Regions from separate parts of the Heyndrickxia sp. MSNUG genome, predicted to be linked through region 2. Evidence: a T-box and tRNA genes for the amino acid it is inferred to sense, from the RefSeq annotation. Region 2 holds a T-box; the other holds one or more tRNA genes.
The links. A T-box is a leader RNA that pairs with one kind of tRNA and senses whether it is charged. The one in region 2 lies ahead of ileS (isoleucine--tRNA ligase), so its partner is inferred to be a tRNA-Ile.
Positions count from the first base shown of each region.

Region 1: it encodes a tRNA-Ile, which carries the amino acid that the T-box ahead of ileS (isoleucine--tRNA ligase) is inferred to sense. The anticodon was not compared.

Region 1 covers NZ_CP150978.1:3,763,815-3,779,252, reverse strand. Annotated here, with positions in the region: gene AABM38_RS19060 (hypothetical protein) at 1-80, shown strand, start outside; gene AABM38_RS19055 (ASCH domain-containing protein) at 572-997, shown strand; tRNA gene AABM38_RS19050 (tRNA-Ala) at 1,628-1,700, opposite strand; gene AABM38_RS19045 (MgtC/SapB family protein) at 1,810-2,493, opposite strand; gene AABM38_RS19040 (DMT family transporter) at 2,663-3,577, shown strand; gene AABM38_RS19035 (GNAT family N-acetyltransferase) at 3,589-4,143, shown strand; rRNA gene AABM38_RS19030 (16S ribosomal RNA) at 4,885-6,434, shown strand; rRNA gene AABM38_RS19025 (23S ribosomal RNA) at 6,678-9,612, shown strand; rRNA gene rrf (5S ribosomal RNA) at 9,728-9,843, shown strand; tRNA gene AABM38_RS19015 (tRNA-Val) at 9,854-9,929, shown strand; tRNA gene AABM38_RS19010 (tRNA-Thr) at 9,938-10,013, shown strand; tRNA gene AABM38_RS19005 (tRNA-Lys) at 10,038-10,113, shown strand; tRNA gene AABM38_RS19000 (tRNA-Leu) at 10,128-10,212, shown strand; tRNA gene AABM38_RS18995 (tRNA-Gly) at 10,235-10,309, shown strand; tRNA gene AABM38_RS18990 (tRNA-Leu) at 10,321-10,409, shown strand; tRNA gene AABM38_RS18985 (tRNA-Arg) at 10,430-10,506, shown strand; tRNA gene AABM38_RS18980 (tRNA-Pro) at 10,523-10,599, shown strand; tRNA gene AABM38_RS18975 (tRNA-Ala) at 10,616-10,691, shown strand; tRNA gene AABM38_RS18970 (tRNA-Met) at 10,714-10,790, shown strand; tRNA gene AABM38_RS18965 (tRNA-Ile) at 10,833-10,909, shown strand; tRNA gene AABM38_RS18960 (tRNA-Ser) at 10,930-11,022, shown strand; tRNA gene AABM38_RS18955 (tRNA-Met) at 11,188-11,261, shown strand; tRNA gene AABM38_RS18950 (tRNA-Asp) at 11,299-11,374, shown strand; tRNA gene AABM38_RS18945 (tRNA-Phe) at 11,380-11,452, shown strand; tRNA gene AABM38_RS18940 (tRNA-His) at 11,492-11,567, shown strand; tRNA gene AABM38_RS18935 (tRNA-Gly) at 11,574-11,647, shown strand; tRNA gene AABM38_RS18930 (tRNA-Ile) at 11,651-11,724, shown strand; tRNA gene AABM38_RS18925 (tRNA-Asn) at 11,746-11,820, shown strand; tRNA gene AABM38_RS18920 (tRNA-Ser) at 11,824-11,914, shown strand; tRNA gene AABM38_RS18915 (tRNA-Glu) at 11,918-11,989, shown strand; gene glgB (1,4-alpha-glucan branching protein GlgB) at 12,895-14,853, shown strand; gene AABM38_RS18905 (glucose-1-phosphate adenylyltransferase) at 14,771-15,438, shown strand, end outside.
Region 2 covers NZ_CP150978.1:4,182,152-4,197,589, forward strand. Annotated here, with positions in the region: gene AABM38_RS21175 (Hsp20/alpha crystallin family protein) at 1-70, shown strand, start outside; gene AABM38_RS21180 (FAD-dependent oxidoreductase) at 203-766, opposite strand; gene AABM38_RS21185 (ABC transporter permease) at 889-1,803, opposite strand; gene AABM38_RS21190 (hypothetical protein) at 1,844-2,842, opposite strand; gene AABM38_RS21195 (ABC transporter permease subunit) at 2,839-3,705, opposite strand; gene AABM38_RS21200 (TIGR02206 family membrane protein) at 4,445-5,191, shown strand; gene AABM38_RS21205 (DUF3231 family protein) at 5,203-6,216, opposite strand; gene AABM38_RS21210 (NupC/NupG family nucleoside CNT transporter) at 6,472-7,647, opposite strand; T-box leader at 8,348-8,585, shown strand; gene ileS (isoleucine--tRNA ligase) at 8,645-11,737, shown strand; partial or broken gene AABM38_RS21220 (LAGLIDADG family homing endonuclease) at 12,000-12,380, shown strand; RNA gene ssrA (transfer-messenger RNA) at 12,850-13,185, opposite strand; gene smpB (SsrA-binding protein SmpB) at 13,342-13,809, opposite strand; gene rnr (ribonuclease R) at 14,030-15,438, opposite strand, start outside.

The sequences.
Region 1 (15,438 bases), 420 kb from region 2:
AGGTTAGCTATGCTAATATTAGCAAATTGGCATTAGGGGAAAGCCCAGGAGTATTAGTTGGTCCAACTGTAGTCCGTTAATAATAATGATTGCTTATATAGATCTAGAAGCAGTATAGTCATTCAAATAGGGTGGATCGTTTTCATTCGATTCATCCTATTTTCTTTTTAAAGAAAATGAAAAGGAATCGCCGGGGACTCAGGGACGGTTCTCTTGTCCCATTCGGGAGTCGAAATAAAAGCTGAATGAAGCTTATAACTGCTAGATTAACAAAGGGAAGCTAAATGAGGCTTCCCCTTAAATTTATCATTTTCCGACATGCAGGTGGGATTTTTTATATAATTGATAACCAGGAAACAGGAATTTTTCGGGACACAAGAACCGTCCCCATGTCCTGATTTTGTAGTACGTCAAAGGCTGGAATTCTTCTTTCAACAGCCCCATCATAATGGGTATCCATGATTATCAGGAATAGGTGATTTTTTGAGACTGGATGACCTCCCCCGTGTTTTTGTGGGATTGCCGGGAGATGCTATAGACAAAATAGTTGTTGAGGCAAGGGGTGATTGGAATGAAGGTGTTATCGATGATTCAGCCTTGGGCGAGTCTGTTCGTCTTGCGTGAGGCTCAATATGAAACGAGGTCATGGAGTACGAAGTATCGTGGCCCTCTTGCAATCCATACGAGTAAGAAAGTCGATAAGGCAGTCTGCAGCCATGTGGCGGTCAAGTCGCTGCTTTTAAAGCATGGGTACAAGGCCGATGAGCTTCCAACTGGCATGATCATTGCCACCTGCCAGCTTGAAAATTGTCTGAGTGTGGTGGAAAATAATGAGACATGGGCCGTGTTGGAGGATGGAAGAATCGTGTCAGGCAATGACTTTTTCCTCGGTGATTATAAAGTGGGAGGGTATGTCTGGGAAGTCAGGAATATAAAGACGCTGGACAGCTTCATTCCTGCTAAAGGAATGCTTGGGTTATGGGAGCATGATTTATAGAGTGCCTGATCATCGGGGAACTGGCACTTTTTTGTTTTACTACCTTCATCAGAGCATGGGAAAGTACGCTAAGCCACCAGTACTTTGTTCTCTATTTCATGGAAATATCTGCTTTAAATGCTTTCCGTGGTTGATTTAAACTAATTTCATTATCCAAGTTGGAAGATATGAAGTGATAAAATGAAACTTAAAATACAAGTTCCCTTTTCTATTGCTGGGCTTATCCTTTTTAGTTACGGTATTTCTGTGGCAATCAAGGTTAAGTACTTACGGGTCCACCCATGGGATGTATTGATATTGCACTTTATGCTGCCTGCAAGGAGTGTAGTTAAAGAATTTGGTGAATAGAAGTTAATAAATGTTTTATCTGTGTCTGATTTATTTAAGTTGTCTAATACATCAGTATAATAGTGGCTATAAAAATGCAACCGAATTTCCATCGTGCGTGGGCAGGGTCAAGGAAACTAATCAATGTCCCGCAGGCGCACCTAGAGCGGCGGCGAGGAGGCTCAGCCCAGCCCCTAGGAAAGTGAGCGCCTGGAAACGGAAATCAACGGACCATTTTTACTTGGCCAAAAAATAAAAAAAGTGCCCAAAAGATTATACTTTTGGACACTCTCTTTTTGTAAGTGGAGAATAGGGGGCTCGAACCCCTGACCTCAACGCTGCCAGCGTTGCGCTCTCCCAGCTGAGCTAATCCCCCGTATCTAATAAGATAAGGTACAAGAAAAATTATATCTCCAACTTTGCAGACATGCAAGAAAAAATTTATTAATAAAACAGAAAAAAGCCACTCAACAGCGGCTTTTTAACTACAAACTTTCGATTTCTACTCTGTTGATCCCGTCTATTAAGGAAACCACTTCATAAACATCGGTGGTTTTTCTGCGGAAGTCGACAGTCACTATTAATTGAACAAGCTGATTTCCCTCTGCTAAATCTTTAATTCGTACATTTTTTAGTGAGATTTTTTCAGATTTAATTTTAGTAATAATCTCTGCAATGCTTTCACGGCCGTTCACATTAAATTGCAAACGAATTTCTTTTTCTCTTAATTGTCTTGGTCCTATGAATGTCATAAGAAATGGAATGAACTCGACGCTAACTATCAATAAAGTAACACCGGCGATCGCTTCTAAGTAAAATCCTGCACCGACTGTGATGCCGATTCCCGCTGCTCCCCAAATCATTGCTGCGGTTGTGAGGCCCGAAATTGTATCATTCCCTCTTCTCAAAATGACACCTGCACCAAGAAATCCTATTCCTGATACAATTTGAGCAGCCAGACGGAGCGGGTCCATTGTGATGTTTACATCTTCATCTCCAGGGAACATGTATGCTGATTCTCTTGATACAATTGTTAAAAGGCAGCTGACAATTGATATGACCAAGCTAGTCTTTAATCCAACAGGTTTTCTTTTTATCTCCCTTTCAAGTCCAATAACCAGGCCTAAAAAAGCTGATATTCCCAACTTAATTAAAATTCCCATATCCATAGAATATAACATGTGATATCTCCTGCCCTGATAAGATGTATTTTCTTTCCCTATTTAATGATAAATAAACTCATTTCAGTTTATTTTTTGATTTTATAAGAAAAAAGATGAAATTCATTGTAGAATACATATAAATTAAATATTGTTTCTGATTAAAAGGAGAATCGTAATGGAATCACCAAAAGTTAATCCATACTTAGCAGTTGCGATAGGTGTTGTTGCAGTGTCGACATCAGCTATTTTAGTAAAAGTTTCTTCTGCCCCTTCGGGAGTCATAGCCTTTTACCGATTGCTTTTTTCAGTCTTATTTATGCTCCCGGTATTTCTTTTAAAATATGTTTCAGAACTCCGTCTTATTACGAAACGGGATTGGGTATTTACTGGGATATCCGGAGTCTTCCTGGCTTTTCATTTTATTCTATGGTTCGAATCTTTGAACTACACCTCTGTAGCCAGTTCAACCGTGTTAGTAACCCTGCAGCCTTTATTTGCATTTGCGGGAGCCTATGTTTTCTTCAAAGAAAAATTATCTGCAAAAGCCATTCTAAGCGGGTTTATTGCCATTGGCGGAAGTGTGATTATCAGCTGGGGTGATTTCAAAATTAGCGGAAGTGCACTGTTCGGAGACTTCCTGGCAATTGCAGCCTGCGCCCTGGTCACTGTTTATCTGCTATTCGGGCAAACAGTGCGAAAAAGAATGTCCCTTATAACATACACATTTATTGTTTATAGCATTAGTTCAATTACATTGTTCTTTTACGTAATTGCAGCTGGAGAAACCTTCTATCCTTATCCTAAAAGTGATTGGGTCTATTTCATCCTTCTTGCTTTAATTCCAACCTTACTCGGACATACGCTATTCAACTGGTCAATAAAATGGCTGAGTGCATCAATTATCTCAATGGCAATCCTTTTTGAACCAGTAGGAGCGACCATACTCGCATATTACCTGCTTGGAGAAAATGTTATTTTGACTCAAATAGCAGGTGGATTAGTTGTTATTGCTGGAATAACATTATTTTTAGTTGATGAAAGGCAAATGAAGCTGAAAAAAAGAGCAGAGATAAATTCGATTTCAAGTTAGGGGAGATGCGTATGCATATACGGAGAGCGGAAGTAGGAGACGCCCCGGGCATAGCCCGGGTACATATTGAAAGCTGGAAAGAAACATACACTGGCATCATTAGTCAGGAGTATTTGGATTCGTTAAATATTGAGGATCGAATAGGGCTGTGGGAGAAGAGTTTATCTCAGACCTCCCAGCTTTCACCTGTATTTGTCGCGTTAAATACAGAAAATAAGATAGTCGGATTTGCTTCCTATGGAAAAAAACGCACAGAAAAGTTCAATGCAGATGGAGAGCTATACGCGATTTACATACTTAAAAAGTATCAGAGAGAGAAACTGGGATTGAAACTACTTCAGGCAGGAGTAAATGAATTACTGGAACATAATTATACATCAATGCTTGTATGGGTCCTTGAAGAAAACAAAAGCCTTAAATTCTATGAAAGTCTTCTGGCAGTAAAAGCAGGCGAAGAAACTGATAAAATTGCAGGTAAGGAAGTTGTAGAATTGGCTTATGTGTGGGATGACTTGAATGCATTACAACAAATGGTGATTCATAAATTAAAGAGTGAGAAGAAATGATATGAGAAAAAATCCCCTCGAGTAAGGGGATTTTTTTATTGGCTGTTAAAATTAAATAGTTATTAATTTTATAATAAATTTGCAGGCAAAAATCCTGTTAGATTGAGCATGAAGGAAAAATAACCAAAACTCCAAAGAAGCATTATATGAACAAGTATGTGAACCGAGAAAATAAAAAGGCGCATAATGTGCTGAAAATAAAGGTACCGCCACGAACTTTTCCTTCGGCATTTGCAATTTTAATGGCCTCAATATAAGAAATAGAAAACAGGAATATTGCCATGAATAATGATAGATACAGTGCGAATGATTGAAGCAAGCAAAATCACCTCGTCATAAAGTTTGTCCAAGCCATTATATGAACAGGGAAAGAAAATTATTAATAAAACATTTAATAAGAAGAAAGTAGGGGAAGTTTTGAAAAAATATTAACTCGTAAAATTTCTTTAAAAATTATATTGCAAACATATTTTATCCATGGTATATTTAATCTCGCTTGAGAGAGCAACAAGATTTGATAAACAACATCGTTTTTAACAAATGATAAAATAAAAAACGTTGTTGACAATAACAAATCGACATGATATATTAATAAAGTCGCTTCTAGGCGACAAGCTAACTAACTTGTTCTTTGAAAACTAAACAAACAAGCGTCAACAAACAATAAATGATCGTGTTTCTTCTATTATATAGAAAGAACATGAGCCAACGTTTTAACTTTATGAGCTAACTCATAACTCTTTTTTGGAGAGTTTGATCCTGGCTCAGGACGAACGCTGGCGGCGTGCCTAATACATGCAAGTCGAGCGGATCTTCATTAGCTTGCTTTTGAAGATCAGCGGCGGACGGGTGAGTAACACGTGGGCAACCTGCCTGTAAGACTGGGATAACTTCGGGAAACCGGAGCTAATACCGGATAATCCTTTTCCTCTCATGAGGAAAAGCTGAAAGACGGTTTCGGCTGTCACTTACAGATGGGCCCGCGGCGCATTAGCTAGTTGGTGAGGTAACGGCTCACCAAGGCGACGATGCGTAGCCGACCTGAGAGGGTGATCGGCCACACTGGGACTGAGACACGGCCCAGACTCCTACGGGAGGCAGCAGTAGGGAATCTTCCGCAATGGACGAAAGTCTGACGGAGCAACGCCGCGTGAGCGATGAAGGCCTTCGGGTCGTAAAGCTCTGTTGTCAGGGAAGAACAAGTACCGGAGTAACTGCCGGTACCTTGACGGTACCTGACCAGAAAGCCACGGCTAACTACGTGCCAGCAGCCGCGGTAATACGTAGGTGGCAAGCGTTGTCCGGAATTATTGGGCGTAAAGCGCGCGCAGGCGGTTCCTTAAGTCTGATGTGAAAGCCCCCGGCTCAACCGGGGAGGGTCATTGGAAACTGGGGAACTTGAGTGCAGAAGAGGAGAGCGGAATTCCACGTGTAGCGGTGAAATGCGTAGAGATGTGGAGGAACACCAGTGGCGAAGGCGGCTCTCTGGTCTGTAACTGACGCTGAGGCGCGAAAGCGTGGGGAGCGAACAGGATTAGATACCCTGGTAGTCCACGCCGTAAACGATGAGTGCTAAGTGTTAGAGGGTTTCCGCCCTTTAGTGCTGCAGCAAACGCATTAAGCACTCCGCCTGGGGAGTACGGCCGCAAGGCTGAAACTCAAAGGAATTGACGGGGGCCCGCACAAGCGGTGGAGCATGTGGTTTAATTCGAAGCAACGCGAAGAACCTTACCAGGTCTTGACATCCTCTGACAACCCTAGAGATAGGGCGTTCCCCTTCGGGGGACAGAGTGACAGGTGGTGCATGGTTGTCGTCAGCTCGTGTCGTGAGATGTTGGGTTAAGTCCCGCAACGAGCGCAACCCTTGATCTTAGTTGCCAGCATTCAGTTGGGCACTCTAAGGTGACTGCCGGTGACAAACCGGAGGAAGGTGGGGATGACGTCAAATCATCATGCCCCTTATGACCTGGGCTACACACGTGCTACAATGGATGGAACAAAGGGCAGCGAAGCCGCGAGGTGAAGCCAATCCCATAAAACCATTCTCAGTTCGGATTGCAGGCTGCAACTCGCCTGCATGAAGCCGGAATCGCTAGTAATCGCGGATCAGCATGCCGCGGTGAATACGTTCCCGGGCCTTGTACACACCGCCCGTCACACCACGAGAGTTTGTAACACCCGAAGTCGGTGGGGTAACCTTTTGGAGCCAGCCGCCTAAGGTGGGACAGATGATTGGGGTGAAGTCGTAACAAGGTAGCCGTATCGGAAGGTGCGGCTGGATCACCTCCTTTCTAAGGATATTGCCGTAATGGCAATCGGAATGCGAACCTTTTGGTTCGTAAACGAATTCTAGCGAATTCGTACAGTTGACCGCTTGTTTGTTTAGTTTTGAGGGAGTAAGTGCCTCAAAGCTTTTTTGTTCCTTGAAAACTAGATAATCGTAAGTAAGAAGAATCAAGAAAAACCGAGTGATCGCCATTTTAGTTTTTCTCTCTATTTAATAGAGAATCAACCACGACAATTTATTGTCAAACGGTTAAGTTAGAAAGGGCGCACGGTGGATGCCTTGGCACTAGGAGCCGATGAAGGACGGGACTAACACCGATATGCTTCGGGGAGCTGTAAGTAAGCTTTGATCCGGAGATTTCCGAATGGGGAAACCCACTGTTCGTAATGGAACAGTATCTTTACCTGAATACATAGGGTATTGAAGGCAGACCCGGGGAACTGAAACATCTAAGTACCCGGAGGAAGAGAAAGCAAACGCGATTCCCTGAGTAGCGGCGAGCGAAACGGGACATAGCCCAAACCAAGAGGCTTGCCTCTTGGGGTTGTAGGACACTCTACATGGAGTTACAAAGGAACGGGGTAGATGAAGTGGTCTGGAAAGGCCCGTCAGAGAAGGTAAAAACCCTGTAGTTGAAACTTCGTTCCCTCCTGAGTGGATCCTGAGTACGGCGGGACACGAGAGATCCCGTCGGAAGCTGGGAGGACCATCTCCCAAGGCTAAATACTCCCTAGTGACCGATAGTGAACCAGTACCGTGAGGGAAAGGTGAAAAGCACCCCGGAAGGGGAGTGAAATAGATCCTGAAACCGTGTGCCTACAAGTAGTCAGAGCCCGTTAATGGGTGATGGCGTGCCTTTTGTAGAATGAACCGGCGAGTTACGATCCCATGCAAGGTTAAGTTGAGAAGACGGAGCCGCAGCGAAAGCGAGTCTGAATAGGGCGAATGAGTATGTGGTCGTAGACCCGAAACCAGGTGATCTACCCATGTCCAGGGTGAAGGTTGGGTAACACCAACTGGAGGCCCGAACCCACGCACGTTGAAAAGTGCGGGGATGAGGTGTGGGTAGCGGAGAAATTCCAATCGAACTTGGAGATAGCTGGTTCTCTCCGAAATAGCTTTAGGGCTAGCCTCACGTTGTAAGAGTCTTGGAGGTAGAGCACTGTTTGGACTAGGGGCCCTCATCGGGTTACCGAATTCAGACAAACTCCGAATGCCAAAGACTTATCCGTGGGAGTCAGACTGCGAGTGATAAGATCCGTAGTCAAAAGGGAAACAGCCCAGACCACCAGCTAAGGTCCCAAAGTATACGTTAAGTGGAAAAGGATGTGGAGTTGCTTAGACAACCAGGATGTTGGCTTAGAAGCAGCCACCATTTAAAGAGTGCGTAATAGCTCACTGGTCGAGTGACTCTGCGCCGAAAATGTACCGGGGCTAAACGTATCACCGAAGCTGTGGATTGACATCTTTGATGTCAGTGGTAGGAGAGCGTTCTAAGGGCGTTGAAGCTAGACCGTAAGGACTGGTGGAGCGCTTAGAAGTGAGAATGCCGGTATGAGTAGCGAAAGATGGGTGAGAATCCCATCCACCGAATGCCTAAGGTTTCCTGAGGAAGGCTCGTCCTCTCAGGGTTAGTCGGGACCTAAGCCGAGGCCGAAAGGCGTAGGCGATGGACAACAGGTTGATATTCCTGTACCACCTCTTTATCGTTTGAGCAATGGGGGGACGCAGTAGGATAGGGTAAGCGCGCTGTTGGATATGCGCGTCTAAGCAGTAAGGCTGCAAGTGAGGCAAATCCCGCTTGCGTGAAGGCTGAGCTGTGACAGCGAGGGAAATATAGTACCGAAGTTCCTGATTTCACACTGCCAAGAAAAGCCTCTAGCGAGATAAAAGGTGCCCGTACCGCAAACCGACACAGGTAGGCGAGGAGAGAATCCTAAGGTGAGCGAGAGAACTCTCGTTAAGGAACTCGGCAAAATGACCCCGTAACTTCGGGAGAAGGGGTGCTCATTTGGGTGAATAGCCTAGATGAGCCGCAGTGAATAGGCCCAGGCGACTGTTTAGCAAAAACACAGGTCTCTGCGAAGCCGCAAGGCGAAGTATAGGGGCTGACGCCTGCCCGGTGCTGGAAGGTTAAGAGGAGGGGTTAGCGCAAGCGAAGCTCTGAATCGAAGCCCCAGTAAACGGCGGCCGTAACTATAACGGTCCTAAGGTAGCGAAATTCCTTGTCGGGTAAGTTCCGACCCGCACGAAAGGCGTAACGATCTGGGCACTGTCTCAACGAGAGACTCGGTGAAATTATAGTACCTGTGAAGATGCAGGTTACCCGCGACAGGACGGAAAGACCCCGTGGAGCTTTACTGTAGCCTGATATTGAATTTTGGTACAGCTTGTACAGGATAGGTAGGAGCCTGAGAAACCGGAGCGCCAGCTTCGGTGGAGGCGTCGGTGGGATACTACCCTGGCTGTATTGAAATTCTAACCCACGCCCCCGATCGGGGCGGGAGACAGTGTCAGGTGGGCAGTTTGACTGGGGCGGTCGCCTCCTAAAGAGTAACGGAGGCGCCCAAAGGTTCCCTCAGAATGGTTGGAAATCATTCGCAGAGTGTAAAGGCACAAGGGAGCTTGACTGCGAGACCTACAAGTCGAGCAGGGACGAAAGTCGGGCTTAGTGATCCGGTGGTTCCGCATGGAAGGGCCATCGCTCAACGGATAAAAGCTACCCCGGGGATAACAGGCTTATCTCCCCCAAGAGTCCACATCGACGGGGAGGTTTGGCACCTCGATGTCGGCTCATCGCATCCTGGGGCTGTAGTCGGTCCCAAGGGTTGGGCTGTTCGCCCATTAAAGCGGTACGCGAGCTGGGTTCAGAACGTCGTGAGACAGTTCGGTCCCTATCCGTCGTGGGCGCAGGAAATTTGAGAGGAGCTGTCCTTAGTACGAGAGGACCGGGATGGACGCACCGCTGGTGTACCAGTTGTCTTGCCAAAGGCATCGCTGGGTAGCTATGTGCGGACGGGATAAGTGCTGAAAGCATCTAAGCATGAAGCCCCCCTCAAGATGAGATTTCCCATAGCGCAAGCTAGTAAGAACCCTGAAAGATGATCAGGTTGATAGGTCAGAGGTGGAAGCGCGGTGACGTGTGGAGCTGACTGATACTAATCGTTCGAGGACTTAACCAAATAGATTACTCGTTCTTCTAATTCTTCTTACACATTATCTAGTTTTGAGGGAATGAAAAATTTCTCTTGCAAAATGCATAAAAGACGATATAATAGAAATTGTCTTTAAAAAATGTCTGGTGACGATAGCGAGAAGGTCACACCCGTTCCCATACCGAACACGGAAGTTAAGCTTCTCAGCGCCGATGGTAGTTGGGGGTTTCCCCCTGTGAGAGTAGGACGTCGCCGGGCAGTTTCAAATGGAGGATTAGCTCAGCTGGGAGAGCATCTGCCTTACAAGCAGAGGGTCGGCGGTTCGATCCCGTCATCCTCCACCATTACATTTGCCGGTGTAGCTCAATTGGTAGAGCAACTGACTTGTAATCAGTAGGTTGGGGGTTCAAGTCCTCTCGCCGGCACCATTTTTAACCTAATTACACACGTACGAGCCATTAGCTCAGTCGGTAGAGCATCTGACTTTTAATCAGAGGGTCGAAGGTTCGAGTCCTTCATGGCTCACCATTTCAACTTTATATGCGGGTGTGGCGGAATTGGCAGACGCACCAGACTTAGGATCCGGCGCCGCAAGGCGTGGGGGTTCGACTCCCTTCACCCGCACCATTTTTTCTAAAAAAATATGTATGCGGAAGTAGTTCAGTGGTAGAATACAACCTTGCCAAGGTTGGGGTCGCGGGTTCGAATCCCGTCTTCCGCTCCAAAAGTTCCTTAGCCGGGGTGGCGGAACTGGCAGACGCACAGGACTTAAAATCCTGCGGTAGGTGACTACCGTACCGGTTCGATTCCGGTCCTCGGCACCATTTTCGATTTAACATCATATGCGCCCGTAGCTCAATTGGATAGAGCGTCTGACTACGGATCAGAAGGTTATGGGTTCGACTCCTTTCGGGCGCGCCAATATTTTACTCTATATCGGGGAGTAGCTCAGCTTGGTAGAGCACTTGGTTTGGGACCAAGGGGTCGCAGGTTCGAATCCTGTCTTCCCGACCAGATACTGATATAATATGGGGCCTTAGCTCAGCTGGGAGAGCGCCTGCCTTGCACGCAGGAGGTCAGCGGTTCGATCCCGCTAGGCTCCACCATATCTTTTTGAAAATTTAATTTGGCGGTGTAGCTCAGCTGGCTAGAGCGTACGGTTCATACCCGTAAGGTCGGGGGTTCGATCCCCTCCGCCGCTACCAATTTTACAATCTGGTTGAACCTATTCAATCTAGGCTAAACATGGACCTTTAGCTCAGCTGGTTAGAGCAGACGGCTCATAACCGTCCGGTCGTAGGTTCGAGTCCTACAAGGTCCACCATATATTGTTTGTTATTTCACGGAGGTATACCCAAGTCCGGCTGAAGGGATCGGTCTTGAAAACCGACAGGCGGGTAACACCGCGCGGGGGTTCGAATCCCTCTACCTCCTCCATAATTTCATTTGCATTTATTACCGTCGCGGGGTGGAGCAACGAGCGTTACTTCACTGAATGAACTGCGAGTTGTACCGATCGAGCAGCAGCTTGAATTAGCTTCCTGAGATCGGGACAGCACTTGCTCTCAAGGAGCATAAACAATAAGATATTTTTATTATCGTCGCGGGGTGGAGCAGCCCGGTAGCTCGTCGGGCTCATAACCCGAAGGTCGCAGGTTCAAATCCTGCCCCCGCAATTAAGTTTTTTTAAGTAATACACTTGAAAAAAACTTTGGTCCCGTGGTGTAGCGGTTAACATGCCTGCCTGTCACGCAGGAGATCGCCGGTTCGATCCCGGTCGGGACCGCCATTTGTGGCTCAGTAGCTCAGTCGGTAGAGCAAAGGACTGAAAATCCTTGTGTCGGCGGTTCGATTCCGTCCTGAGCCACCTTTATTTTTTTTAATTTAATATGCATTTTGAAATATGGCGATTGTGGCGAAGTGGTTAACGCACCTGATTGTGGTTCAGGCATTCGTGGGTTCGATTCCCATCAGTCGCCCCATTTTTTGCGGGTGTAGTTTAGTGGTAAAACCTCAGCCTTCCAAGCTGATGATGAGAGTTCGATTCTCTTCACCCGCTCCATAAGGGCCTATAGCTCAGCTGGTTAGAGCGCACGCCTGATAAGCGTGAGGTCGATGGTTCGAGTCCATTTAGGCCCATTTTTTTTATCATTTTATTATTCCGCAGTAGCTCAGTGGTAGAGCACTCGGCTGTTAACCGAGCGGTCGTAGGTTCGAATCCTACCTGCGGAGCCATATGGGGAAGTACTCAAGAGGCTGAAGAGGCGCCCCTGCTAAGGGTGTAGGTCGGGTAACCGGCGCGAGGGTTCAAATCCCTCCTTCTCCGCCATAAGGCCCCTTGGTCAAGCGGTTAAGACACCGCCCTTTCACGGCGGTAACACGGGTTCGAATCCCGTAGGGGTCATAAGGAAAGCTGTTAGCATTATTGCTAACAGCTTTTTTTCTGTTTAGTTGTATTAAGGTCAATGTTTTTAAGCACCTGTTTATTGGGGCGGAGGGCCGACTCTTCAGAAAATGCAAATGCATTTCCATCGTGCGTAGCAAGATTCGAGGAAACCGTTCATAGGCCTGCCGGATCAGCGGCAACGGTGAGTCCTCGCAGGAGCAAAACGATGACGTGGTGCACCGGACGCCCTGCGGAAAGCGAGTGCCTGGAGCGGAAATCAACAGAAAAAGTAAGACAGCCAAGTTCTAAAAAAAGGATAAACATAACTCCATTAGGTTTATTAAGCCCCCAAAAAGGGTATATAATATTGATTTTATGTTTAATAAGTCGAAATTGGCTGAAGGAATAATTAGTCAATATCCATTCATCTTAAACCTGGTTAACATAGTTTCAATTCCGCTGGTCATCTATTACCACATTTTTACCTGGATGTTGGTTATCTGCTAAATGGGTATCTTAAAATGCCAATGCCACAGACCTCTTTACCTACTAGTATGTTTGAGAGTCGCCTCAATGAGAAAGGCTAAATAACAAGTTGAAATGAAAACGTTATCATTTCAATAATATTTTTTCTGCTATTACTCTCTATCACCCAAGAAATTTCAGCGTTTCCTCTAAAAAATCATTATTCTCTTTTCAAAAATAGTAAACTTTCCTTCAACATAATTCGCGTAATTGGAAGATTTAGTACATTAAAGCGCTACCAATTGTCAGTGTTTGTCGATATTAATATTTTATTAAGATTTATTGTCGAAATATTAAAAAAATGTTTACAAGGATTTCGCGCTGCTAACTAGAATACTACTGAAAAAGGGTGTTTCCAAAAATATTAAGCATGTTCTAATAAAGGCAGGTGGAAGGGTTTGGTAATCAATCCTACAGAGTTTGAATTGCATCTATTCCATGAAGGCACTTTGTACCAGAGTTACAATTTATTTGGTGCGCATGTCATTAAAAATGAATCTAATACATATACTCGATTTTGTGTGTGGGCTCCAAATGCCAGGGCTGTGAGTCTGGCAGGGGACTTTAATCAATGGGATGGCAACGGTTTTGGTTTGCACAAAGTGAATAATGAAGGTGTATGGCAGATTGTACTAGAAGGCGACCTTTCTGGGGCGATTTATAAGTATGAAATCACATCCCAGGCAGGTGAGAGGATTTTAAAGGCAGATCCATACGCGTTTTTTTCAGAGCTTAGGCCGAACACAGCTTCAATTGTTTATCCTCTCGAAGGTTATAAATGGAGTGATCATAAATGGCTGCAGAAGAGGGAGAGAAAAAGCAGCCTGGATGAACCTATGTATATCTATGAGCTGCATGCAGGTTCCTGGAAAAAGGCAGCAGATGGCTCTTTCCTTACTTACCGTGAGCTGGCAGATGAGCTGATTCCATATATTTTAACGCATGGATACACACATATCGAATTATTGCCGCTAACTGAGCATCCGCTCGATATCTCCTGGGGCTACCAATCTACCGGTTATTTCTCTGTTACTAGCAGATATGGCACCCCGCATGATTTTATGTATTTCGTTGATATATGCCATCAAAATGGAATTGGAGTAATCATTGACTGGATTCCAGGACATTTTTGCAAGGATGCGCATGGGCTGTACCAGTTTGATGGCAGCTATGTTTATGAATATCAATATGAAAATGATCGTGAAAATCGCGTCTGGGGAACGGCCAATTTTGACTTGGGAAAAACAGAGGTACAAAGCTTCCTGATTTCCAGTGCTTTATTCTGGCTTGAAAAATATCATATTGATGGCTTTCGGGTTGATGCTGTGGCTAATATCATCTACTGGCCTAATTCAGTTCAGACTGCTAATCCCAATGGTGTGGATTTTTTAAAGAAGCTGAATAAGGCTGTAAGGGATTATGAGCCTGCTGCTTTGATGATTGCTGAGGATTCGACTGATTGGCCTCAGGTGACAGCACCTGTGGAGTATGGAGGGCTTGGGTTTACATACAAGTGGAACATGGGATGGATGAATGACACATTAAAGTATATGGAGACAGAATCACATGAAAGGAAGCATATACATGATAAAGTAACTTTTTCTCTCCTTTATGCCTTTTCTGAGAACTTTGTTCTTCCTTTTTCACATGATGAAGTAGTCCATGGTAAAAAGTCATTGCTTGATAAAATGCCAGGAGATTACTGGCAAAAATTCGCGCAGCTCAGATTATTGCTTGGATTCTTGGGAGTCCATCCGGGAAAAAAGCTGACGTTCATGGGAACAGAGTTCGGACAGTTCTCTGAATGGAAAGACCAGGAGCAGTTAGACTGGAGTCTGCTTGATTATGAAATGCATCAAAAAATGAACGTTTATGTGAAGGAGTTAATGAAACTGTACAAACGTTCAAAGCCATTATATGAAGTGGACCAGAGCTATGAAGGGTTTGAATGGATTGATGCTGATAACCATGAGCAGTCGATATTTTCCTTTATTCGAAAAGGAAAGAACCCGGAAGAAATCCTTGTGATTGTTTGCAATTTTACAGAAAAAGTTTACAGCGATTATAAAATCGGAGTACCAAAGCCAGGTGAGTACAGAGAAATAATGAACAGCGACGCCCAGCCATTCGGAGGCTCTGGTTTTATTAATAAAAAGGTGATTGAAGCGAAAGAAATAGCCTTCCATGGAAGGCCATATTCTATAGAAATGAATATTTCTCCATTCGGAATTTCGATTTTACGTCCTGTTATCAAAAGAAAGGGGAGAAACAATCATGAAAAAGAAGAAATGCGTAGCAATGCTGTTGGCAGGAGGAAAAGGAAGCCGTCTGCACTCATTGACAAAGAACCTAGCTAAGCCAGCTGTCCCTTTTGGCGGCAAATATCGGATCATTGATTTCCCGCTTAGCAACTGCACGAATTCGGGAATCTATACAGTTGGTGTATTGACACAGTACCAGCCGCTTTTACTGAACTCATATATTGGGATAGGAAGTGCCTGGGATCTTGACAGAAAGGATGGCGGTGTTACTGTGCTGCCACCATACGCTGAAACATCCGAGGTGAAATGGTATTCAGGTACTGCAAGCGCGATCTATCAAAATTTGAATTATCTTTATCAATATGAACCAGAATATGTGCTGATTCTTTCTGGTGACCATATTTACAAAATGAATTATGAACTGATGCTTGATTACCATATTGAAAAGGGTGCAGACGCTACCATTTCTGTAATCGAGGTTCCGTGGGAGGAAACAAATCGTTTTGGCATTATGAACACCGATTCTGAATTGAAGATTACTGAATTTGAAGAAAAACCTGAAGATGCAAAAAATAATCTTGCTTCAATGGGTATTTATATTTTTAAATGGAGTGTTTTAAGGGAATATCTGATAAGGGATGATCAAAATCCTGATTCAAGCCATGACTTTGGCAAGGATAT
Region 2 (15,438 bases):
GCAGGTCACCTATCCCCGGAAAAATGAAAACCTATCTGCAGCCGATTATGATGAATCATTATTTAATTAGAATCCATTAAGGGTTCCAGTGGCTGATGGCCTGTCAAAAAGTTAGGATTACCTTCATTTATGAGACTGTGAAGCAATTCCTTCAAAACAATAAAAAATGCCTTGCAGCTTTTGAACTGCAAGGCATTTTTTTCTATGCTTTTAATACATCATGGTCTACATAACGTTCGCCATTCAGTTCACTGATGACATTAATGGCAACCTTGGCGCCATCGCCTGCTGTGATGATGGTATGCATGCTCACGCCTGCGCATGTTCCTGCTGCCCAAACGCCTTCAACATTTGTTTTACCAGCGGCATCGACATCAAAAATAGTCTTGATTCTTGGCTCTGTGCCATCCTTTGTTAAAAGGCCAGATGCTTCCGCAACATCGGTCATCATGCCTGTTGCCAGGATGACATGCTTCGCTTCGAATTCGCCGTTTTCAGTTGCAATCTTAACGCCATTGTCTGTCTTGCTAATGGTCGTTACGGATGTTTCTACGAACTCTGCCCCAAATTTTTTCGCCTGGCTGATTCCTGTCTCAACCAAGTCCGGTCCTGTAACTTCAGGTGTGCCGTAGTGATTTTCAATCCATGCACGCTTCGTTACGCTTTTATTGCTGTCAAGAACGACTGTTTTCTTGCCTGCCTTTGCCGTAAAAATGGCTGCACTTCCTCCAGCAGGGCCTGCTCCAATAATTGCAACATCATACATAGGAAAATTCCTCCTTAATTTCAATTCATTTCTATCATATCAAACTTTAATTCTGTATACTAAATATTTTAAACTAGGACATTAGCAGTGAAAAACTCATCATAACGGATGAGTTCACCCTGCTATTCTACTTTTATACGGGGATCAACGACACCATATAAAATATCTGCAATCAGGTTTCCGATGATCATGATCGTTGAAAAAAGCATCGTCAAATTCATGACCATCGCAAAATCTCTCATATTGATCGACTTGATAAAGAGCTGGCCAAGTCCCGGATAAGTAAAAATGGTCTCGACAATGATGGCGCCATTCACGATATTTACCATATCAAAGCCAAGGAAGGTGACGATCGGGATCAATGAATTTTTCAGGATATGGACATTGTAGATCCTTTTTTCCGGTACGCCGATTGAACGCGCTGTGCGGACATATTCCTTACTGCTGTTTTCAACAATATCATCTCTCAAAAATTGCGTATAGGTTGCTGTTCCAACCACCCCGAGGACACATGCCGGCAACAGAAGGTGATGGATTCGATCAAGCCAATACTCGAACGTTCCCTCTGGAACTGTGATATCGACTGAACCATTGGATGGAAACCAGTTGAGTTCAAAAGAAAATAGATAGATAGAATATACGGATACCACAATGATCGGGAGTGATAATCCTGTATAATTCACACTGCTGATCAACCGGTCCCCAAGTTTATTTGGGTTGCGGCCTGCATACTTGCCCATAAAAAATGAAAGAACATACGTGATCATTAAGGAAGTAAACCCTAGAATAAGTGTATTCGACATTTTTTCCTTTAAAATCAGTGAAACGTCAACACGGTAATAGGAGGAAAAACCCAGCTCCCCTGTAATAAAATGGACAATCCATTTTTTATACTCCACCCAGATTATCGCCAAATCATAGCCTGTGCCCATTACCCCCGGCATCATCATGAATAGAAAAAAAACGACGATCGACGTAAGGATCAGGCTCGGAACAGCCAGTAAAATTCTTTTTAGAGAATAGTTTAAAACGGTCATGGTGAATCCTTTCAGAAACCAGCTTCTTTTTGTTCCTTATTCACAAATTGAAAGGAAGGATTGATAATGTCTCTTCTTTTAGAAGTGTCTTCTTCTCCTTCTTTTTCTTTATTTTACCAATAAAATCAATACTTTCATATGCCAAATGTCCCTCGAGTTCTTTTTTCATCATGTTCGTCACGGCGATGAGGAAAAAGAAAAAGAACATGGTACTTAATACAATCCATGGATATTGAATCATAACTTTGAAATTTTGGCCAATGAGGCCTCCCCATTCATTAGAAAGAGTTTCTGGTTTCGGTGGTCCCGGGTCCGGGCTGAAGATTCCTCCCTTTGTCTGTCCCCCAAGAAAAACATTGAAGATGCCAAGATGCATCATGATGATGATGGTGCTGAGCATCTGCTGGACGATCATCAACAATCCAATTGTTCTCAGGAACGGCCATATATGTTTTTTCAGTACGTGAAAACGGCTGCCTCCCATTAAATAGGAGGACACGACAAAGGATTTGCTTTGCAGTTCTTCAATAAAGTCGATTGTCAGCAGCACTACTGCAGGAAAGGCAACCAAAATGAGGACACCAATCTGATAGGCAGCTGCTGTCCAGACTGGAATGCCTGTGTATTTGTAGGTAACGGGAAACATCAGGAACAGAGCAATAATCAATGCTGGCACATATCTGAACCCAAGGAAAAAGTCCTTAAAATATATTTTCATTCGCGGCATCCAGATAGAGATGATGATTCCCGTTAGAACTCCTGTAGCTACTCGAAATAAAGTAATTACAAATGTGGCGGCAATGGTGAATTTCGCACCGTACAAATGAATGTACATCATGTCATTCCCATTTCGGTCTGTACCGAGAAGATGATCAAACGTTGGTGGTGTTGGGGCCTTGCCAATGACTTGCCCCTGTTCATCATAGAGAAAAAACTCTTCGTTATATTCCTCGTCGCCATATAAAGGATACGCCAAACTTACAAAGAAAAGAAACAGGATCAACGCAAAACCAATGAATGTTTTTTTATAGTTTTTCATAGCTGGACCCCATTTTTCCCTTGATAAAAGCTCGTTGTCATCCTTGCAAGCAAATCAATGAAAAGAATAGGTGCCGCAACCAGCAAGCAGAAGATGATGACTTCAGGAGCATCCATCGTATAAATGGTATTCAAATCCTTTGTAAATCCCTGCATGGCAAAGATGTATTCAATCAACACGAGATTCGAAAGCAGCACCCATATCAGCGTCCTTAATTGAATGACGGCCAAAGGGAAAATGTTTCGCAAGATGTGCTTGAAATAGATGGTCAGGTTGGGCAATCCCTTTGATTTTGCAAAAATCACATAATCCTTTTCCCACTCTTCTTCAATCTGTTTGATCAAAAATTGCGCCATAAAAAAGGACGGCAAAAGAGAAACAGCTACGACAGGCATGAGATAGGATCTTTCACTCAATCCATAAAGCCTGAACAGTTTTATCCCCGTTTCTTTGTATAAATAAAGGACCACGTACTGGAGGACAAAAATAATCAACAAATCAGGAACAGCTTCACTGAAATTAATAAAATCCTTCACTCTTGACTGGATTTTTTTCGGAGTCATGATAAAAATACCTGTCAGGATCACCCCGCCTATGATCATCGCCAGTAGTGAAAGCCCCAATATATCCAGTGTGTAAACATACCGATCAGCAATACTTGTCGTCAGCCACTGGCTGATAATCGGTGCAGCATCGAAATTATAAATTTGCTGGATCACTTCCCTCATTGATTGGATAAAAAATTCCGGACCATACAGCAGCATACTGCCATCAACGTAAAAAAGCCGAGGAATCGATAAGAACAGGATAACTCCTCCCAGAATGCAAGCAGCTCTTATTATGTAATGAATGAATAACTTCATTGGCTGTCTCCTTTTTGTGATGATAATTTTATGTATTTTAACGAAGGATTTAAATGGATTGTTACATGACTTTTAAAAATAATGGTTAAAGAATTTACACGGGGCTGTTAAAGGAAAGAAAGGCGTGGTGAGTTGTTATGAGAGGAGGTCCGTGAACAACTCATGCAGAAAAATGGGCGGCGAGTTGTTATGAGAGGAGATACGAGAACAACTCAAGTAGAAAAATGAACGTCGAGTTGTTATGAGTGGAAGTACGAGAACAACTCGAGCAGAAAAATGGACGGCGAGTTGTTATGAGAGGAGATACGAGAACAACTCATGCAGAAAAATGGGCGGCGAGTTGTTATGAGAAAGGGTTGCGAGAACAACTCATGCAGAAAAATGGACGACGAGTTGTTATGAGAGGAGGTCCGTGAACAACTCGAGCAGAAAAATGGACGGCGAGTTGTTATGAATCGAGATACGAGAACAACTCAAGTAGAAAAATGAACGGCGAGTTGTTATGAGAAAGGGTTGCGAGAAAACAGCTCATAGTTCCATTAGCTGGCCCTCTTCCTGGTGCTTTCATAACCCTGCTTCATCCCATATTCTTAAGGGAATCTGCTGATCGTATTAGCAATGCATATTCTCTCCCTCAAAAATATAATCGCATGACCTGTATGCAAATTAAAATTCAGATATGTCTGTTAATATGTTAGAGTAAGGGAAAACAGTGAAAAAATGGGAGTGAATAGCGGCGATGGGAGCATTCTTTGAACCTGGCAGTGAAAATGTCTTTCAACTTTTTTCAGCTGTGCATCTTTTGACATTAGGTGTTTTTGCGGCAGTGATTTTGTCTATGTTCTTGTTCCGCAAAACATTAAGAAAGGAATATGCTAATCGAACGGCTCGCATAGCATTATTCCTCATGTTGATTCTTTCCGAGGTGAGTTTGCAAGTCTGGCTCTGGTGGAGCGGACACTGGACTTCTCAATATTCCTTGCCATTACATCTCAGCAGCATCAGCATAATCCTCTCCGCGATCTTACTTTTAACAAGAAATTATCGACTATTTGAATTTACGTACTTTGCAGGAGTCGGCAGTGCTCTACAGGCCATGATTACTCCGGATATTAGCCTTTACACCTTTCCACATTACAGATACATTCACTTTTTCGTATCCCATGGAGGAACGGTCATAGCAAATCTGTTCATGGTATTTACAGCGGGGTTCAAGCCCACCGGGAAGTCTCTTTGGAGGGCTTTTTTATGGTTAAACGCGTACACTTTGATGATCTTTATTGTGAACTTCCTGATTGAAGGAAACTATATGTACATTTCTGAAAAACCGGTTAATCCCTCTCTCATTGATTATCTGGGGCCATGGCCCTGGTATATTCTATCTCTGGAGATAATCACGCTGGTGACCTTTACGATTCTGTATCTTCCTTTTTGGTTGTTAAATATGAAGGAAAATGAAAAGGCATTACCTCAGGAGGAGAAGTAATTGCCTTATAACTAGAGGTTCGTTTGATTATACAATTTTTCCCGGTCAGAAGATAATGGCGGCTGCTCCAGCCATCCTCTTTTAATCAGGAGGTCTCTGCCTTCATCTGCAAATGCAATAATTTCCGCAATGAACTTAGCATATTTAACAGCTAAATCCGACCTCATTGAAACAGATAAAGCAGTTGCCATTGCCTGTATGCCGATTTGATTGGAAGCAGAGATGAAGAACAGCATCAGCCTTTCAGAAAATGGAGAGACCGTTGAATTTGTCACCTCCATTGTCACTGGGTGAATTTCAAAACCATCATTCATTTTCAGGAACTTATTGAATTGCTCAATCTTTTTTTGCGAAAGTTTTTTACCCTTAAATAGAAACTCCATTATTTCCTGATCTTTTGAAGCCTGCAGGAGCCCCATAATCAATACAAGACCAATTCCATTTCTTTCGATGGCAAAAAATAACTCAGAGAGCTCGATTGCGTTAAGCGGCCTGCGGTCACCAAACCAATTTTCGATCAAGGAAGGTTCTTGCTTCACAATATGAGCCTGTTGAGGATAATCCATTTTAGGGGGCCGGTCATAAATTCCTTTTTCCAGCATTAGATTTAGAGATTTTTTATAAAGACTTACGGTCTTCGCCGAACACTCACTATAAAAATCCACAATATCTTTCCTGCCCACCTTTGACAGAGCATCAGCATAATACACCATGATCATTTGTCCGCCTCTGTAAACAAAGCTTAGAGCAAACAAATCAGTAAAAAGGGCAGGTGCAGAAAAATTATTATCCTCATCAGCGAAGCCTTTAGGTAAAGGGAAATTCTCTGCATCAAAAATCTCTTTAATTTTTAGGACAAATTCTTCAGAGAGAGTTAATGCTTCTTGAACAATCTGATTAATTTCCGGATCATCGAGATGCTGGAGGAAATGTTTATAGAAGCAACGAGTTGCTGTATTCTGTATATATGTAGACCATAACGATCCAATTTCGGCACTGGTCAACTTAATGTTATTTTTATCCATTGCATCGAACCCCTCGTTATATTACTTGTTAGGTTGTTCTAAATCAGAGAGATTATTCAAGTTACATGACATTAACGTAAAGCAAGCTCATAGTATAAACGGATAAAAAAATCCCCTTTCTCGCAATTGAGAAAGGGGATTTTTTATTTTGGCTCTGTTTAACAAGGCTGTTGATTTTCGTTCCAGGCGCTTCGCTTTCCACTACAATCAACAGGTTTTAAAAAACAACATTGGGCTTTAACATAGCCTTTATTTTTAAAGGAATAGCCCTACAATCGTTCCAGTCAATACTGATCCCATTGTAGCTACTAACAATACCTTTAATCCAACCTTAGCTAACTGACTTGCCTTTTCACCATTGATCGCTTGTACAGTTCCTAAGATAATTCCGATAGAAGAGAAGTTAGCGAAAGAAATCAAGAATGATGAAACGATCCCTACTGTCTTGTGATCCAATTTAGGAATCATTTTCATGAAGTCCATCATTGCAACGAACTCATTCGCAGCAACCTTTGTTCCCATCACTGAACCTGCTTTAACGATTTCAGATGAAGGGATACCCATCATGAAAGCGACTGGAGCAAACACATATCCGACAATTTCCTGGAATGACATTCCTACTAATTTATCAAGTATAAAGTTCAGCATCGCAAGCAATGCAATGTAGGTGATTAACATCGCGCCTACGATTAAAGCAGTTTTACCACCGATTAAAGCACCGTTACCAATTGCTTCGAATAAAGACTTTTCTGGAATCATTTCTTCGATGTCAATATCCTCATCTTCTTCTTTTGTTACTGGACAAACGATTGAAGAAAGAATCAAGCCGGAGAATACGTTAATTGGCAATGCTACCAATACAAACTCTGCAGGCACCATTTGCATGTAAGCACCTAAGATCGAGCATGACACAGCAACAAGTGATGACGTAACAACGATGAACAAGCGGTTTGGAGAAAGCTTGTGCAAATATGATTTAACCGAAAGGATTGCGGTTGTATCCCCGAAAACCATTGAGTTAACAGCCACGAAAGATTCTACCTTAGGAAGGCCAGTAACTTTGGCCACTGCACCGCCAATGTATTTAATGGCTAATGGTAAAATTCTTGTATACGTTAAAATTGAAAGTAATGCAGATACGAAAATAATCATCATCAGTACGTTGATAAAGAAGTACCCTTTTGTTGACAAATCACCGAAAACGAATGCGATACCTTCATTTCCGAAAGAAAGAACTTTGTTAAAACCATCAACTATTGCTTGCAAAACCTTTTTACCGATTGCAGTGTTAAGCATAAACCATGCTAAAAAGAGCTGAACAGCTAGCATGATTCCTGCTGCACGATAGTTTATGTTTTTCTTATCGTTTGACATTAGCCAAGCGATCCCGATGAGTGCAATGATCCCTAAAATTGCGATTAAGATTGACATATTATTTTACCTCCATAAGCGGATATTAGTGAGTTATTGGCTACTATTTACTCTTTACTCAAATAAACATTTTCATCCGAAAGGATTTACAACAAATATGAGTTTTTACAGGATACTAATACAGATCCGTCCTCTCTTTCCACCGATTCGTTAACGCTTTCATTTTTTTAATCATTATTTCACTATAAATATATCACACGAACTGAACAATTGTTAAGATTGATTTGAACAAAAATAAAGCATATTTTTTACCATTTTATGAATTATCACCCTGACAAAAAGAATTCTGTTGAAAAGTCATTATTTTTTAAAAAATACAGAAATTTTGTAAAGTAATTATAGAGCAATTGTAAATAAACATAATATTAAATCATACTTTTGTATCACACGTGTTACAAACGTTCATTTAGCTCTTATAACGGCACTTAGTCTGATCATTTTCCCCCAAAAATAAGACTCGCTCCAAAGAGCTCTTGGCTCTCTCAAGAGTCTTAAATACACTTATTACGAAATAACATTTGTAACCAGGAATAACTAATGAGGTCGATCCTTTGTTACTTTAGTTTGAATGATTAGCGTAGGCGAATTGCGCTGCCAAACAAATACTTTCCTCTAGAAAGGCTCAGATAAAAAACAATCAACAAGGAATATGTTGACAGTTCAATTTTCCCTCTGTTACAATAAATTCCAATAAAAGCATACAAATTCGTTGATGAGAAAAAGTAGCGTTTCTTCTTGATCCACAGAGAGCTGACATTTTGGTGCAAGTCAGTGTTCGAGTGTTACGTGAAAATCCTCTCTGAGAAGCCAGGCTGAATGTTTAGTAAGCTTGGACGGGAGTCCGCCGTTACAAGGAACGCGTATGATTGTACGTTGCTAAGTGCTATTGATCGGATCAATAGAATTAGGGTGGTATCGCGGTTAACCCCGTCCCTTACTAGGGACGGGGTTTTTTGTATGTTTTTAGACAGATCATTGTTAAATAGGAGCGATATCTATGAAGGCTGATGAGAGTAAGGAAACTGTTGTACAGCGCGAGGACCGGATCCGTAACTATTGGACAAAGGAAAACACATTTAAACAATCTATACAATTTAGGGAAGGCAGGGAACCGTTTGTTTTTTATGAAGGACCACCGACCGCAAATGGTCTTCCCCATGTTGGCCATGCCTTCGGGCGAACAATTAAAGATGTTGTCGCACGTTACAAGACCATGAAGGGGTTCCAGGTTGAAAGAAAAGCTGGCTGGGATACACATGGCCTCCCTGTCGAGCTTGGTGTTGAGAAGCAACTCGGCATTTCAGGGAAACAGGAAATTGAACGCTATGGTGTGGAGCCTTTTATCAGCAAATGCAAGGAGAGTGTATTTACTTACGAGAAGAAGTGGCGCTCTTTTACCGAAGAATTAGGTTATTGGGTAGATATGGACAGTCCATATTTGACCTTAAGTAATGATTATATCGCAAGTGTCTGGAACATTTTAAGTAAGGTCCACAAAGATGGCCTATTGTATAAAGGTCACCGTGTATCTCCTTACTGCCCTAGTTGCCAGACCACTTTAAGTTCTCATGAAGTTGCACAAGGCTATAAGGATGTAAAAGATTTATCAGCTACCGTGAAATTTAAACGCCTTGATGCAGACGAAGAATATTTCTTAGGCTGGACAACAACACCCTGGACCCTGCCTGCCAATGTTGCACTCGCTGTGAATCCTTCTTTAACGTATGTTCGTGCACAAAAAGAAAATAAGATCTATATTCTTGCAAAATCTCTCGTAGAAAAAGTTCTTGGTGATCACGTAAGTATTTTAAGTGAGCATAATGGAACCGAATTTGAAGGAATACGTTATGCCCCACCTTTCAATTATGCAACTGTCGAGAAAGGACATTATATCGTATTAGCAGATTATGTCACTGAAGAAAGCGGAACAGGTCTTGTCCATATTGCCCCGGCTTATGGTGAAGATGACTATAAAACTGTTCAGCAGAATGGGTTATCTTTTATCAATGTTGTTGATCAGCAAGGTCGCTATACAAGCGAAATCACAGAGCTGACTGGAAGATTTGTCAAAGACTGTGACGTGGACATTATTAAAATGCTGTCGGAACAAGGCACCCTTTTTCACAAGGAAAAATACGAACATAGCTATCCGCATTGCTGGAGATGTGATTCCCCATTACTTTACTATGCAACCGATAGCTGGTTCATCAAAATGTCCTTCTTAAAGGATAAAATGCTTGCAAACAATGCAACTGTTAATTGGTATCCAGAGCATATTAAAAATGGACGGTTTGGAAATTTCCTTGAAAATCTTATGGACTGGAATATAAGCAGAAACCGGTATTGGGGTACCCCTCTAAATGTTTGGGTCTGTTCTGTTTGCAATCATGAGGAAGCTCCTGGCAGTATCAAGGAGCTGCAAAAACTCGCGGCAAATCCAATAGCAAATGATATCGAGTTACACAAACCGTATATTGATGAGGTACAGTGTTCCTGTCCGAAATGCAAAGGGCCTATGCATCGAACGCCTGAAGTGATTGATGTTTGGTTTGACAGTGGATCGATGCCATTCGCACAGTATCACTATCCGTTCGGAAATAATGGAAAATTCGAATCGCAATTTCCTGCAGATGTAGTGATCGAAGGTATTGATCAGACGAGAGGATTTTTCTACAGCTTGCTTGCAGTTTCTACCCTTTTTACCGGAAAACCATCTTATAAAAATGTCTTATCACTAGGACATATACTCGATGAAAATGGCCAGAAAATGTCTAAGAGTAAAGGAAATGCTTTAGAACCTGTAGAACTGATCGGAGAATACGGTGCAGATGCGCTTCGTTGGGCATTCTTAGTCGATAGTTCACCCTGGAATCCAAAACGCTTTTCAAAGAAGATTGTGCAAGATGCAAAATCAAAATTGATTGACACATTGGATAATACCTATAAATTTTATGCAATGTACGCAAAAATAGATGGCTTTGTGTACGATGGCCAGCAACCCGGCAAGAAAACCATTTTGGATGAGTGGATCCTTTCCCGTCTGCATAGTACCGTTAAACTTGTTAATGATCACATGGATCGGTATCAATTTACTCAAGCAACTCGTGAAATAGCATCCTTAGTTGATGAATTAAGTAATTGGTATGTACGGCGCTCAAGAAATCGTTTCTGGGCTTCCGGACTCTCAGACGATAAAATAGCAGCTTATTCAACGCTATATGAAACACTTACTACAATATGTCGCTTGCTCGCACCTTTTGTACCATATGTGGCCGAGGATATTCATTTGAAGTTAACTCAAAATAGTGTTCATTTACAAGACTACCCAATCTCAAATGAGTCATTGATTGATCTAGATTTAGAAACAGATATGAAAACGATCCTGAAAATAGTTGAACTTGGCCGCAGTATCCGTAATGCAAAGAACTTAAAGGTTAAACAGCCTTTACAACAAATCATTGTATGGCGCAGTAACGGCCTTCGCGTTTTAAATTCCTATTCAGGTATCATCAAAGACGAGCTGAATGTTAAAGATGTTGTTTACACAGAAAATCTGTCACCATACCTATCAACTAGTTTTACATTAAATTTCAAAACTGCTGGTGCTGCATTCGGAAAGCTGGTAAACACAGTTAAGGACTATGTTAACCACATGGAGGATGCGGATAAAAAGTCATTATTAGATCATGGTCAGCTAAAAGTGAATGTTACGGGACAATCGGTAACATTGGAGAAGGAACATGTAAATGTTGAATATGAAGTATCTCCTGGTTTTGAGATGGCCGGCGATGAACAACTTAAGGTGGTTTTAGAAGTAACACTTACACCTCGACTAGTTGATGAAGGTCAAGTTAGAGAATTAATCAGAGCCGTACAAGACACTCGAAAAAAATTAGATTTACCGATTGAAAAATATATCTCAATCAATATTTCAGCAACAGATGAGAGTAAAGAAAAAATCAAACATTTCGAAGAGCTAATTAAAGAAAACGTACTCGTTCACCACATAAGCTTTGAAACGCCAAAAAAACCTGAAAACCAAATTGATGTGAAATTTGGAGATGAGTTGATTAGGATTTCTTTAGGATAGATTTTAGTTTAAGTGAAAAAAAAGCACTGCCCGCAGTTGTATTAAACTGCGGGCAGTGCTTCTTTTTATTGATCTAATGTAATCATGAAGTAAATTAATAAAAGGTTGTTGAGCGACCTAATAGTGCTTTTTTGCACAAGTATATTAAGGTTATGGTCATATATCTTTCTTTTCTAAAAAGTAGTATAATGGAATTAAATAAGAACAAACGTTCCATTTAGAGGAGTGGATAAAAATGGAAAAATAGGAAGCCAGCTATGTTGCTGGGATTATAGACGGTGAAGGCAGTATTAACCTGACTCGAATGCACAAAAAGGAACATCGTCGGCCTACTATCACAATTCCCTCTACAGACAAAGAATTACTTGTTTATTTACAAAGCCTAATTGGTGGTATCATAAATAATAAAAAGAATTATTGCCCCGATAAACATAAAGACTCCTACACCTTAAGCATAAAGAAGAAAGAAATTGTCTTAGCCGTCTTAAAAGATGTTCAACCTTATTTGAGAATTGAACGGAAAAGGCTAAGAGCACTTTGGATTATTAACGAGTATCAACAGGTCACTCCAAGGAACGGGAAATACACCTTGGAAATGTTAGAGGCAAAAAAACATTTTGAGGAACTTTTTTTTCAAATTTAATCGATAAGGCAGGAGAGAAGCTGAGAGAAGAGCCTGAAAACGAATAGACGGTAATAAAATTTGATATAAAAAGTACTTAGTATTACCAACCTCCTAACAAAAAAAATAAAGCATAAGCTTGCCAATTGGCAAACTAATGCTTTAGGTCACACAATAAAATAAAAATCCACCAACATATGTATTGGTGGAGACGGTGGGACGTGCTATTCCATGCTTTCGTCATGGCACTGACTATATCTTGAACCTGGCTGGCAGGTCCTCCGGCGTATTATGCGTTATTGAGTTTTACCTGGACTCCCAGGCAGATAACGCATCCTAGTACTGCCACTTGGGCAGCCTATAAGTCGATACACGGCTGTTGGATTGCTCCACATACCGCTCGGCATTGCCTTATCGCTATTCACGACTTAGGTTTCACCGATAAAGCCGGATTTTCACTTGCGTGTTGCCACGCAAGGCGACTAATTACTAATCGAACCCACGTCCAAAGATATTGGCACTTAAGCTTCTACGAGTGTAGTCGGCATATTGGCGATTCGCTGGTCCTTTTGCCTACCGACAGGCGGCCGGCCAGCTAGCCTGGTTGTTCTCTTCCTTCATCCTCAGGCGGTGGAATCCGGCGTAGCCCACTTAGAGTGAGTCCGCTACCCTACCACATGGGCGATGGAGGGGCGAACCGCTATGCAGTATTAAGCTGCGAAAGCGAAGTTGTTGTTTTGTTTGCCAGTTATAGGCGTTGACGTTTTAACGAGGCCGATCCCCTCGACTCGCCACCTAAGCTCAAACTACCCCTGTCGAATCCGTAACGTCCCCATATAAAAGGTTGCTGTATCTGTGATACAGACGTTAGGAAAACTCGGAAAGCCGAGCATAAGTTATGTTGTCACTCGCTGGTGACAGTTTTTATTATATCACATTGAGTGTTTTTTTCAACTGGTACACTCTTCCTCAGCTGACAAGCTTACATTTTTTGGCGTTCGCGGAATGCACGCTCGATATCACGGCCCGCTTCCTTTTTCTTCAGCGTTTCACGCTTGTCATAGTTCTTTTTACCCTTACCAAGGCCAATTAAAACCTTTGCGAAGCCATTTTTTAAATAAATCTTCAACGGAACAAGGGCATAGCCTGCTTCCTTCGTTTCACCAATCAGCTGATTGATCTGACGCTTATGAAGCAGCAATTTTCGCGTCCTTAAAGGATCATGGTTATAGCGGTTCCCTTGTTCATAAGGACTGATATGCAGATTGTATAAAAACAATTCACCATTGTGGACCTTTGCATAAGAATCTTTCAGCTGAACTCGCCCGTTGCGGATTGATTTAATTTCTGTACCCTGAAGGACGACACCGGCTTCATATGTTTCTTCTATAAAATAGTCATGATTCGCTTTTTTATTCTGGGCGACTACTTTTCCCTCACCTTTTGGCATAAAAACTTCCCCCTTCTCTGTCATTTCATTTTAGCAAACATCCTCATCTCCCACAATTCCAAGCCGAACCTAAGTATTTCATGTTCGTTTTTTATAAGTTTCAGTACGATAGATTTCTGCTTCAGGCAAAAATCAGTATTAAAAGTCCGGCTTAAAATCAGGACAAATCATTATAGGATAGAAGAGAGCCCCTTAGCAGGAGCTCTCTTTTCAGAGTTGCTTATTTTCTCTTTTTTGATTTTCGTTTTGCGGCTGGAGCATTTTCAAAGAATTTCTTCTTTTTGTTCTTTGGTTTCGGTCCAGAACCAGAGCCTGAACCTGAACCAGAACCATTCCTGCCGCTGCCGGCTCCTCTGCCGCCTCTTGATTTTCCTTCTTCTTCTTTGCCGTGGCGCGGTTTTTTCTGGTTGCTGCCTGTCTTAAAGATTTTTGGCACAGCGGGACGTTCTCGGCGAGGAGTTCCCTTCATGCCGACTATCTCAAAGTCGATTGAACGCTCGTCTTTATTGACGTTGATGACACGAACTGTGATTTCATCACCGATGCGGAAAACATTGCCCGTCCTCTCACCGATCATTGCCAGCTGCCGCTCTTCATAACGGTAATAATCATCTGTCATGTAGCTGACATGTACAAGACCTTCAATCGTGTTTGGAAGCTCGACGAACATACCAAAATTAGTGACCGAACTGATAATACCATCATATTCAGTCCCAACTTTGTCCTCCATATACTCTGCTTTCTTCAATTCATCTGTTTCACGCTCAGCTTCAACAGCGCGGCGTTCCATGTTTGAAGAATGCTCGGCAATATCAGGCAGCATCGCATTCCATTTTTCCTTCGTTGCCTGATCCAATTTCCCCTCAATCAAATAAGTCCTGATTAACCGGTGGACAATTAAATCCGGGTAACGGCGGATTGGCGATGTAAAATGCGTATAGAATTCAGTTGAAAGTCCGAAGTGACCAAGGCTTTCAGGATAATATTTCGCCTGCTGCATGGAGCGAAGCATAACGGTGGAAACAACCATTTCTTCGGGTTTCCCCTGGACTTCTTCAATGATTTCCTGAAGCGCCCGAGGATGTACTCCATTCGCAGATCCTCTGACAAGATATCCAAAGTTCGTGATGAAATCGAAGAACTTTCTTAGCTTATCTTCCTTTGGATCTTCGTGGATACGGTAGATAAATGGTACATCAAGCCAGTGGAAATGCTCAGCAACTGTTTCATTGGCTGCAAGCATGAACTCCTCAATCAATTTTTCAGCTACAGAACGTTCACGCAGCACTACTTCCGTTGGATGGCCTTCTTCATCAACAAGTACCTTCGATTCCTTGAAGTCAAAGTCGATGGCACCTCTATCCATCCTCTTTTTACGAAGGATCGCAGCAAGCTCTTCCATCATTTCAAACATTGGCACAAGAGTTTCATAACGAGAACGTGTTTCTTCGTCTTTGTCGACAAGAATTCTGTTCACATCAAAATAAGTCATTCGCTCAGTTGTCTTGATCACACTTTGATAGATTTCATGGTTAACCACTTGTCCATCCGGTGAAATCTCCATATTACATGACAATGTCAGTCGGTCTACTTTAGGATTCAAAGAACAGATTCCATTCGACAAGCGGT